Regions from separate parts of the Streptacidiphilus sp. MAP5-3 genome, predicted to be linked through region 1. Evidence: riboswitches for the same ligand, from Rfam matches in the RefSeq annotation. Region 1 holds a riboswitch; the other holds the start of a gene.

What was found. Region 1 has a riboswitch for guanidine ahead of ABH928_RS24155 (multidrug efflux SMR transporter). Riboswitches for the same ligand answer to the same signal wherever they lie in the genome.
Positions count from the first base shown of each region.
Region 2: another riboswitch for guanidine. It lies ahead of ABH928_RS31950 (MBL fold metallo-hydrolase); the one in region 1 lies ahead of ABH928_RS24155 (multidrug efflux SMR transporter).

Region 1 covers NZ_JBGCCL010000017.1:141,842-146,692, forward strand. The annotation lists gene ABH928_RS24135 (SDR family NAD(P)-dependent oxidoreductase) at 114-887, opposite strand; gene ABH928_RS24140 (dihydrofolate reductase family protein) at 904-1,578, opposite strand; gene ABH928_RS24145 (SRPBCC family protein) at 1,791-2,225, opposite strand; gene ABH928_RS24150 (hypothetical protein) at 2,347-3,123, opposite strand; gene ABH928_RS24155 (multidrug efflux SMR transporter) at 3,197-3,511, opposite strand; guanidine-III (ykkC-III) riboswitch at 3,560-3,624, opposite strand; gene ABH928_RS24160 (winged helix DNA-binding domain-containing protein) at 3,686-4,851, shown strand, end outside.
Region 2 covers NZ_JBGCCL010000034.1:13,079-17,929, reverse strand. The annotation lists gene ABH928_RS31965 (BTAD domain-containing putative transcriptional regulator) at 1-387, opposite strand, end outside; partial or broken gene ABH928_RS31960 (IS630 family transposase) at 586-669, shown strand; gene ABH928_RS31955 (ABC transporter substrate-binding protein) at 756-2,273, opposite strand; guanidine-III (ykkC-III) riboswitch at 2,974-3,041, shown strand; gene ABH928_RS31950 (MBL fold metallo-hydrolase) at 3,053-3,931, shown strand; gene ABH928_RS31945 (SigE family RNA polymerase sigma factor) at 4,618-4,851, shown strand, end outside.

The DNA of each region.
Region 1 (4,851 bases):
CCCGGTGAAGGCGCCTGCCGCTTCTGCGTTCGAGACTGAAGTTCACACTGTCGTTCGGGCTGCCGTTCACACTGTCGATCGCGCTGTCGTCCGCGCTGGGACGGGCGTGCGCGTCAGCGTTCGGTGCGGCGGCGGCCCATGCGGTTGGAGAGGCCGCCGAGGGCGCCCAGCGGAGCCTTGCGGGAGAGGGCGACCGCGGCCTGGTAGCGGCGGGAGGGAATGCAGACGGACTTGCCGCGGACCAGGTCACGCAGGGACTGGTCCACCACGTAGTCCGCGTCGAGCCAGAGCCACCGGCCCACGCGGGACATGTCCATCTCCGCACGCTGGTGGAACTCGGTGTGGGTGAACCCCGGGCAGAGCGCCTGGAGGCGGACGCCCGTCCCGGCGAGGTCGCGGTCCGCGCCCGCGGTGAACTGGACCACCCACGACTTGCTCGCCCCGTACGTCCCGCGCGGGACGAAGGCCGCGACCGAGGCGACGTTGACGACGTAGCCCCTGCCGCGCTCGCGCATCCCGGGGACGGCGGCACGGGTCAGCCGGAGCACGGCCTCGATGTGGACCTTGAGCATGGTCAGCTCGTCCTCGATCGGGACGTCGAGGAAGCCCTTCTTGAAGCCGAAGCCCGCGTTGTTGACCAGCAGGTCGACCGGACGGTCGGCGTCGGCCAGGCGTGCCTCGACGGCGCTGATGCCCGCCTCGGTGGCCAGGTCCGCCGGGAGCACCTCGGTGGGGACACCGTGCGCCTTGGCGAGGTCTTCCGCGAGCGTGGTCAGCCGAGACTCGTCGCGGGCGACCAGGACCAGGCCGTGGCCGTCCTTGGCGAGACGTCGCGCGAAGGCCGCGCCGATTCCGGCGCTCGCGCCGGTGATGAGTGCAGTGCGCATGCGCCCACGTTACTGGTCAGTTTGCTCCGCTTGACCCACTCGTGCCCGTGCGCTCGAAGAGCAGGTGCGCGACGGAGGGCGAGCTGACGAACTCGACGCACTCGTACCCGTCCGCAGGACCACTGCCGAGGTTGTCGAAGAGCCGCTCGCCGCCCCCGAGCAGGACCGGGACCATCGCCACGTGCAGCACGTCCAACCGCCCGCTGCGCAGGCACTGCTGGAGCGTCGACGCGCCGCCGCCCACGCGGACGTCAGCGCCGTCGGCCGCCTCGAAGGCGCGGTCCAGCGCGGCGTCCAGACCGTCGGTGACGAAGTGGAAGACCGTGCCGCCCTTCATCTCCAGCGGGGGGCGCGGATGGTGCGTCAGCACGAAGACGGGGTGGTGGTAGGGCGGCTCCTCGCCCCACCAGCCGCGCCACGACTCGTCCGGCCAGGCCCCGCGCACCGGCCCGAACATGTTGCGGCCGATCACCGTCGCGCCGACGTTCTCGTCGCCGCGCAGCAGGAAGGCGTTGTCGACGCCCTCGGTGCCGCCCTTCTGACCGATCATCCGCCGCCCGTACGCGGCCTCGAAGACCCACGTGTGCAGCCGCTGGCCGCCGACGCCGAGGGGCGCGTCCTGGCTCTGGTCGGGACCGGCCATGAAGCCGTCCGCGGAGACGGAGATGTTGTGGGCCCTCAGCTGCGCCATGCGTGCCTCCAGGATGATGCGACCGGCGTGCGTCCGGTGGGATCGACGGTTCCCATCAAAGCACCGGGGTACGACAGTGCCCGGACGACGTGAGGCGTGGCGCGGAACGAAAGCGGCGAGTGGCCGCGGCCGGAGGTGCCACCGCGTCCACTCGCCGCCGCAGACTCGCAGCCGCCGGTCTGCAGCCGCTGACCCGCAGCCGCCGGTCTGCCTCAGCCGACGAGGCCGGTCAGCTTCTCCAGCGACTCGTTGAGCGCCTTGGTGGTGGCGTCCTTGATCCGGGCCGCCATCATGTTGACGGCCGCGCCCTTGAACTCGCTGTCGACAGTGACGCTGGTGCCGTTCCCGTCGGCCGCCGCGCCGAGCGCGTAGTGCTGGTGCAGGCTGATGCCCATCGGGCCCTTGCCGTCCATGGTGAGGGAGCTGCCGGCGGCAAGCTCGGTGATGGTCCAGCTGACCTCGGCGGGCATGCCCATCAGGGTCATCTTCTCGCCGTAGACGGCACCGACCACGAGTTCCGTGGGGCCGCCGTTCGGGAAGGCGACATGGATGGTGTTCCACTCGCCGAAGCGTTCGAAGTCGGTGAGCACCGCCCAGACCTTGTCCGCCGGAGCGGGAATCGTGGCACTGACGGATACCTCGGGCATGGCCGATCCTCCTCGCAGAACAGTGCAGTAGCGCAGGGCAGAGCAACGCAGAGCGACGCGGAGCGAAGCAACGCGGAAGCAGCGCACCACCGGGCACGCTGCGTGGAGCTCCCAGCGGAGGTTAGTCAGAATCTGACGAACCATCAATAACTGTGAACGTGCTGCCTTCCTGCCAGATTCGGAGGGGCGCCAGGCGGGTGAAGCCGACGCGCTCGGCGACGGCCAGATCCGCGCCGGACTCGTAGCCCACGACGGGGAGGCCCGGGCAGTGGACCGAGGCGGCGGCGAGGCAGTCGTGCCAGGCGCGGAACAGGACCGCTTCGCGGGCGGCGGCGGTGGAGGTGGTGCCGGGGGCTCCGGCCACGTCGGCGGCGACGAAGAGGTTCGAGACGCCGACCACGCCCGCGCCGAGGCTGAGCAGCGCCCCGGCCGAGAAGTCCGGCGCGGCCATGACCAGGACCGACGGGTCCTCCAGCAGCGGGGGCAGGAAGAGGTCGGCGACCTCGCCGCACCAGGCGATCTCCCACGCCGCCAGCTCCCCCGGCGTGCGCAGGCGCTGCCACGGCGAGGTCGCGGCCGGGAGTTCCGGCTCGCGGGCGATCCAGTGCGCGTCGAGCAGCGGACGGAAGCCGTGCCCGGCCAGGTCGAGGGCGGCGAAGCTGTCCTTGACCGAGACACCGGGCGTCGTGCGGTCGACGCGGGCGAGCAGTTCGTCGACGTCGAGGCGCTCGGCGAGGGTGACGGCGTCCGGGTAGTAGCGCGGAGTGCGCTCCCGGCTGGTCCAGGCGTCGAGCCGGTACTCGCCGCTCAGGCCGTGGGCGCGGCACATCGCCTGGCACCAGTCGGCGTTGTTGCGCGCGGCGGCGCGGACGAGGCTCTGCTGAACGGTCTGGTCCATCACTCGTGGATCATCAAACATGAGGGGGCCTCGGGCCAAACCATTTTGTGGGTCCGGGCGCGAGCAGCACCGGTCAGTGGGCCGCCTTCAGGCCCACCACGCCGCCGATGATCATGGCCAGGAAGACGATCCGGGCCACGGTCACCGGATCGCCGAGCGCCACCATCCCGTAGGTCGCGGTCCCGAGCGTGCCGATGGCCACCCACACCGCATAGCCGGTCCCGAGCGGGACGGAGCGCAGCGCGTGGGCGAGTCCGCACATGCTCAGCACGACCGTCACGCCGAAGACGGCGGTCGGGAGGGGGCGGGAGAAACCCTTGGACGCCTGCATCGCGACCGCCCAGACGGTCTCGAGGACGCCGGAGACGACGAGCACCAGCCAGGCCACGGCAGAACACCTCTCGCAGTAGGGGGCGGTGCGCGGTGCACCGCTCCTGCTGCGTCGTCTTGTCCTTGCCGGGTACGACGCGCTCGTCCGGAACGGAGGAATCCTCCGTCTCTTCGACGCTAGCACAGCCGCGTCCAACGGCAGCTGTCGGAGGCAAGCCCTAGGGTGCTGCCCATGGCGACTGCTGAGATCGACACGGCCGAACGGCGACGACGGATCCAGGCGCGGCAACTCGCCCGGTGGGCCACGCCGTTGGAGGCCGCGGACGCGGTCGTCGGGCTGCACGCCACGGACGCAGCGACGGTCTTCCTCTCGCTCGCGGCACGGCTGCGGGAGCCCGGCGTCGCGCTGGTCGAGCAGGCGCTCTACGACGACGTCACGCTGGTCCGGCTGTTGTCGATGCGGCGCACGCTGTTCGTCGTCCCGGTGGACGTCGCGCCCGTCGTCGACTCCTCGACCGCCCGCGACATCGCCGCCAAGGAGCGGAAGAAGCTGCTGGAGTTCCTCCGCGAGGGCGGCGGTTGGGACGCGGCATGGCTGGCGGAGGCCGAGCGGTCGACGCTGGCGGCGCTGGAGCGGCTCGGTGCCGCGACCGGGCAGCAACTGGGGGCGGCCGTGCCCGCGTTGCAGGAACGGGTGACGGTCGCGGTGGGCAAGCCGTACGAGGCGGTACAGACCGTGGCCTCGCGGGTGCTGCGGGTGCTCGCCGCCGAGAACCGGATCCGGCGCGACCGGCCGCGCGGGAGCTGGACGTCGAGCGCCTACCGCTGGGTCCCGAGCACGCCGCTGCCGCAGCTGCCCGTCGACGAGGCGCGCGCCGAACTGGTTCGCCGCTGGTTGGCCGCGTACGGGCCGGGCACCGAGGACGACCTGAAGTGGTGGACCGGCTGGACGCTCGGCGCGGTCCGCAAGGCGCTCGCCGCGGTGGGCGCGGAGCAGGTCACCCTGCCAGACGGCCCCGACGGGACCGGCCCGGGCCTGGTGCTGCCCGGCGACGCCGCATCCACCCCCGCTCCCGAGCCGCGCGCCGCGCTGCTGCCCGCGCTGGACCCGACCTCGATGGGGTGGCGCGGACGCGACTGGTACACCGATCCCGGCCATGCCGCGCAACTCTTCGACCGGACGGGCAATATCGGCCCGACCGTCTGGTGGGACGGTCGCGTCGTCGGCGGTTGGGCTCAGCAGCCGGACGGGACCGTCGTCCGGCGGCTCCTGGAGGACGTCGGCGCGGAGGCGGAGGCGGCCGTCGCCGCAGAGGCCGACCGCATGGGCGCGTTCCTGGCCGGGACCACGGTCACGCCCAGGTTCCGTACGCCGCTCGAACGCGAGCTCTCGGCGGT
Region 2 (4,851 bases), on a different contig from region 1:
CACCAGCAGGCCGAGCAGGCGGCGCAGCATCGGACTGGTGACAGACACGGAGCCGTCACCCCGCTGGAGGGAGAGCGGGCCGAGAATCAGCAGGCGCGGCCGACTGACGCCGCGAGGCGGCGCGGTGCGGCCGACCGCCAGCAGGTCCGCCCGCTCTCCGCGAGTCAGCTGCAGCGCCTCGGCCAGGCGCTGCAGGGTGCGCGTCTGGGGGCGCTGGACCCGGCCTCGCTCGATGTCACGCAGCGCCCTGGTGCTGATCCCGGCCCGCGACGCGGCCACCTCCTGACTCAGCCCCGCCCGTCTGCGAAACAACTGGAGCGTCGTCCCGAACTCGCCGGACTCGGCTGCACCACCTCCCCGGGGAAGCCCCCCGGCCCACTCCGACATGGCATCCCCTCGTCCGGTGTCCGTGACCCGTCATGACCGCCCGCGGCATCGCAGCCGAGTGCGGCCGGTTTTGCCGTGACTTCGTCAACGATCATTTTGGACTAGACCAATGAACCAAGGGAAGACCCGCACCCGGGGGCGAAACGCCGCATTCCGACGAAGAACCGGCGGTGCGACTCGGTCTGGTCGGCGATCGGGCGGGTCTTCGCCATGGACGAGTTCGGCCCGCTGGGCGTCCGTCCTACCGGCGGGTCCTGCTGGGCGAAGGCCGGCCTGGCCGACGTGGGACTGAGCGTGCCGCGCAGCGCGTCAGGGGTGTTCTCGGTAGCCTCCGGTCCCTGTGTCGCATCCGGTGCGGGTGGTGGGTGTCAGGAGGTGGAGCTTTTGCCGATCAGCCACCAGCGCTGGATGCCGGAGCTGTCCAGTGTGAGTGGCACGCCGTCGACGTTTTCCTGGGTGGCCGCGTACTGGCTGCTTTGCCAGAGCGGCACCACGGGAACGTCCCGTGCGATGTCTTGCTGGATCTGTGCGTAGTCGCTCTTGGCGTCCTCGCGGTTGGTGTGCGCCAGGCCGTCGGCGATCAGGGCGGCGGGAGCGGCGTAGCCGTTTTGGACGGCGTTGTGCGGGCCGACGAGCGGGGCGATGTAGTCGTCGATGTCGAGGTAGTCGGAGTACCAGGTCAGCGAGTAGGCGTCGAAGTCGGGCTTTTGCAGGATCGCTGCCGCGAGCTTCGGGTGGGTCACGTAGTCGTGCAGGGTGACCTTGAAGATGCCGCCGGCCTCGAGTTGCTGCTTGATGAGCGCGGCTTCCTGCGCGATGGCCTGGTCGCCCCTGCTGTAGTACGAGAAGGTGAAGGGCACCGGGAGCGACACCCCGGCGCTCTTGAGCTGCTGGCGGACCTTGTCCGCGCTCAGGGGCCGCTGGCCGTAGACGGAGAAGCTGCTGGTCGCGTCGGCGATGCTGCTCGGGACGATGGTGTACGCGGGGGAGACCATGTGGCTGAAGGCCTTGTCGGCGATCGCGCCGCGGTCGAGCAGCTCGGCCACCGCGCGCCGCACGGGCTGCTTCGCGAAGACGCCGGACGCGGTGTTGAGCACCAGCATGTGGATGCCGCCGCCCGGGCCGGAGTCCACTTGGAGGCCGGTGCCGAGCTGCTGGTTCTGCTGCATGCTGACCACGTCGGAGACGTTGAGGTCCGCGATGACGGTGTCGACCTGGTCGTCGTCCAGCGCCTTCTTGGTGCCCTCCTGGTCCGGGTAGTACCGCAGGTCGATCCCCGAGTTGCGCGGAGTCGCGGCGGATCCCTTGTAGTTCGGGTTCAGGGAGAGCTTGACCTCGCTCGGGGACTTGTCGACCCCGGAGCCGGTGAAGGTGACCGAGTCGATCTTGTACCGGCCGGAGCCGACGACACCGGTGTAGTCCAGGGCGGCTTCCTTGGCAGCCGGGAGGGTTTTCGGGTCGATGATCGAGGCGACGCCGGAGCTGAGCTTGGCCGGCATGGTCGCGTCCGGAGACTTCAGGTGGAAGACAACCGTGTCGTTCCCCCGCGTCTGCACCGACGCGATGGTGGCGCCCAGGATCGCGACCGGGCCGTTCGGATCATTGATCGCCATGACGCGGTCGATCGAGTACTTGACTGCCGCGGCGTTGAGCGGGTCGCCGTTGGAGAACGTCATGTCCGGGCGCAGAACGCACGTGTAGGTCTCGTCGGCGTGATCGGTGTAGCCGCACGACTGGGCCGCGTCCGCCTGCGGGGTGTCCGAGCCCGGCCGGTAGCTCATCAAGCCCTGGTAGATGTTGGAGTAGAGCGTCCACGCGCCGATGTCGTAGGCCTGCGCCGGGTCGAGCGTGGTGTAGGCGTTCGCCGAACCCACCGTGATGACCACAGGCGGCGCCCCCGCAACCTGGCCGGTAGGCCCCGAGGGAGCACACGCGGCGGTCATGGCGATCAAACCCGTGCAGGCGAACGCTGCTGACATTCGCTTGGCTGCTGACATCGTGTTCCGCATCTCCAAAAATCGTGAAGTGAGCAGCCTCCCACGCAGGTCGCACGAGCCACGCAACCGCTCCTGGACTGACACTCACTCAAAGAGACGCCCCGCCAGGAGCGATATATTCGCCTAGGTCCTATAAATCCCATCTTGTTATGACGTTTAGTACATACACGGAAACTCACCGTGGAGCCGCGCATCCCTCAATGACGCACCGAACAGCGCCCTGACCAGGCTATATGTGCATACCCTGTGGATTTTGGATGGATTACGTGGAGGGTGTGCCGACGAACCCTGCCGCCACACCCTGAACGGACCCTGCTCCGCCACGTTGAGTGCTCTGCCGCGAAAGAGGGCGGCGCCGGTAGGCCGACGTCAGGAGGCGAGCCACCGGTCGCCCGCAGTGCCCACCGGTGGGCCCCAGGGTTCGCCGAGGCCTGTCGGCCCACGCCTGGGCACCCGTGAACCCGGTGCCCGGTCCAGGGCCACCGCCAGGTCCATCGTGAACGGGGAGTTCCGGCCGCGCGGTCCAGGCGGTGTCGCTGCAGCAGCGCTGGGCGGCGGAGTCGTCGATCGATCTCGTGGTAGCTTCGCGGCGGAGGCTCATAAGTGCCAGCCCCGGACGAGACGTGCGCCGTACCCGGCCTGCAAAGACGACGCATTCGGGAGGCGTCATGGCCACAGGGACATCCTTCATCGATTTCGACAGCCCGGTTCGCAGGCCCCGGGAGTTGGACGTCCGCTGGATCCACGGCTCACCGTCGTCCAAGCACAACACCGACCCGGACATCCAGGTCTACGCCTACGACGAGCACACCGTCATCCTGCGTCAGAACATGGCCATCCACTACGAAGCGCCGTTCCTGTTCCTGCTGTTCGGCAACACACGGGCCGTGCTCATCGACACCGGAGCCACCGCGTCCACCGAGTTCTTTCCGCTGCGTCGAGTGGTTGACGAACTCATCGACGGCTGGCTCGTCCGCAACCCCCGGCCGGACTACCAGCTGCTGGTACTGCACACCCACGCCCACGGCGACCACATCGCGGGTGACAATCAGTTCGCCGACCGTCCCGACACCACCGTGGTCGACGCAGACCTTGCCACGGCCTGGAAGTACTTCGGATTCGCCCAGGACCCCACCGCCGTGGCGCGGATCGATCTGGGGGGCCGCGTGCTCGAGTGTCTCGCTACCCCTGGCCACCACAAGACAGCGGTCACCTTCTACGACCCGTGGACCGGGGTCCTGCTCACCGGCGACACGGTCTACCCCGGCCGCCTCTACATCCAGGACTGGTCCGCGTTCGCCGGGACCATCGACCGCCTGATCGAGTTCTGCGAACACAGACCCGTCACTCACGTCCTGGGCTGCCACATCGAGATGACCACCGAAGCGGGCGTGGACTATCCGGTCCGCACCACCTACCAGCCCCACGAACCCCCGCTGCAGATGACCACCGGGCACCTGCACGAGATCCGCGACGCGCTCGTCGAGGTCAGCGACGAGCCCCGCCGACTCCCGTACCCGCTCTTCGTCATCTGCCCAGACGACTGAACCAGGCCCACGTCGCGCCGCCGGCCCGGACGCGCCACTGGCTCGGCACCCCCGAACTTCTGACCACTGTTCAGGACGGTGGGCACCGGATGTTGTGGAGACCGGGCATCGGTCGGGCACCGGTGTTGCCCACTGGCGCGGGCCGGCGCAGGAAGGGCGGACGCGCCAGGCGTGCTGATCTTCTGGCGCAGCTGCACGCCTATGCTGACCGACCTGACAGGCCCTGTGTCGCAGGCCGGACCGCCGCAGTTCGATCCCTGCCTGGCTGACGGGCGCCTGCACGGGGGCGCCTTCGGGCCGGCGAGGACCTCGCGCCGGAAGCTGACGTCGGGGCCTGGCGCTCCAAGACCGCCTCAGCCATGGCCGAGCGCTCAGAGCTGGCGGGGCCACAGGTGTCTCCGAGGTTCCGGGCCCGGATCGGGCCCGTTCACCACGGAACGCCGCTCACCAAAGCCGAAGACTTGCTCAGACGAGACGTCAACACCTGCCATCCTCATGGAGCGGCCCGACATCGACGGCTACCCGTGCTGAATGTTCTGGCTTGTCTTCGGTTCTCGTGCAACTTCTGCAGCCCCCGCGTGGTGAAGGAGGGTGAGGGCCGTCGCTGGTGCGGCTCCGTGGAGCGGGGAGGGCAGTCCGTGGTGGCGGTGACGGTGATCGTGGGGGGTGCCGAAACGCGGGAGGGGCTGGCTGAGGTCGACTTCGACGCCTTCGTAGCGGCGCACTGGCAGCGGCTGACGCGTACCGCGTACCTGCTGACGGGCGACCATCACGAGGCCGAGGACCTGGTGCAGGTCACGCTGGCGAAGGTCTACCCGCACTGGGCCAGGATCAGGCGGCTGGACGCACCGAACGCCTACCTGCACCGAGCCATGGTGAACAACGGCTTCAGTCGACAGCGCCGGCGCCGCGCCCGGCAG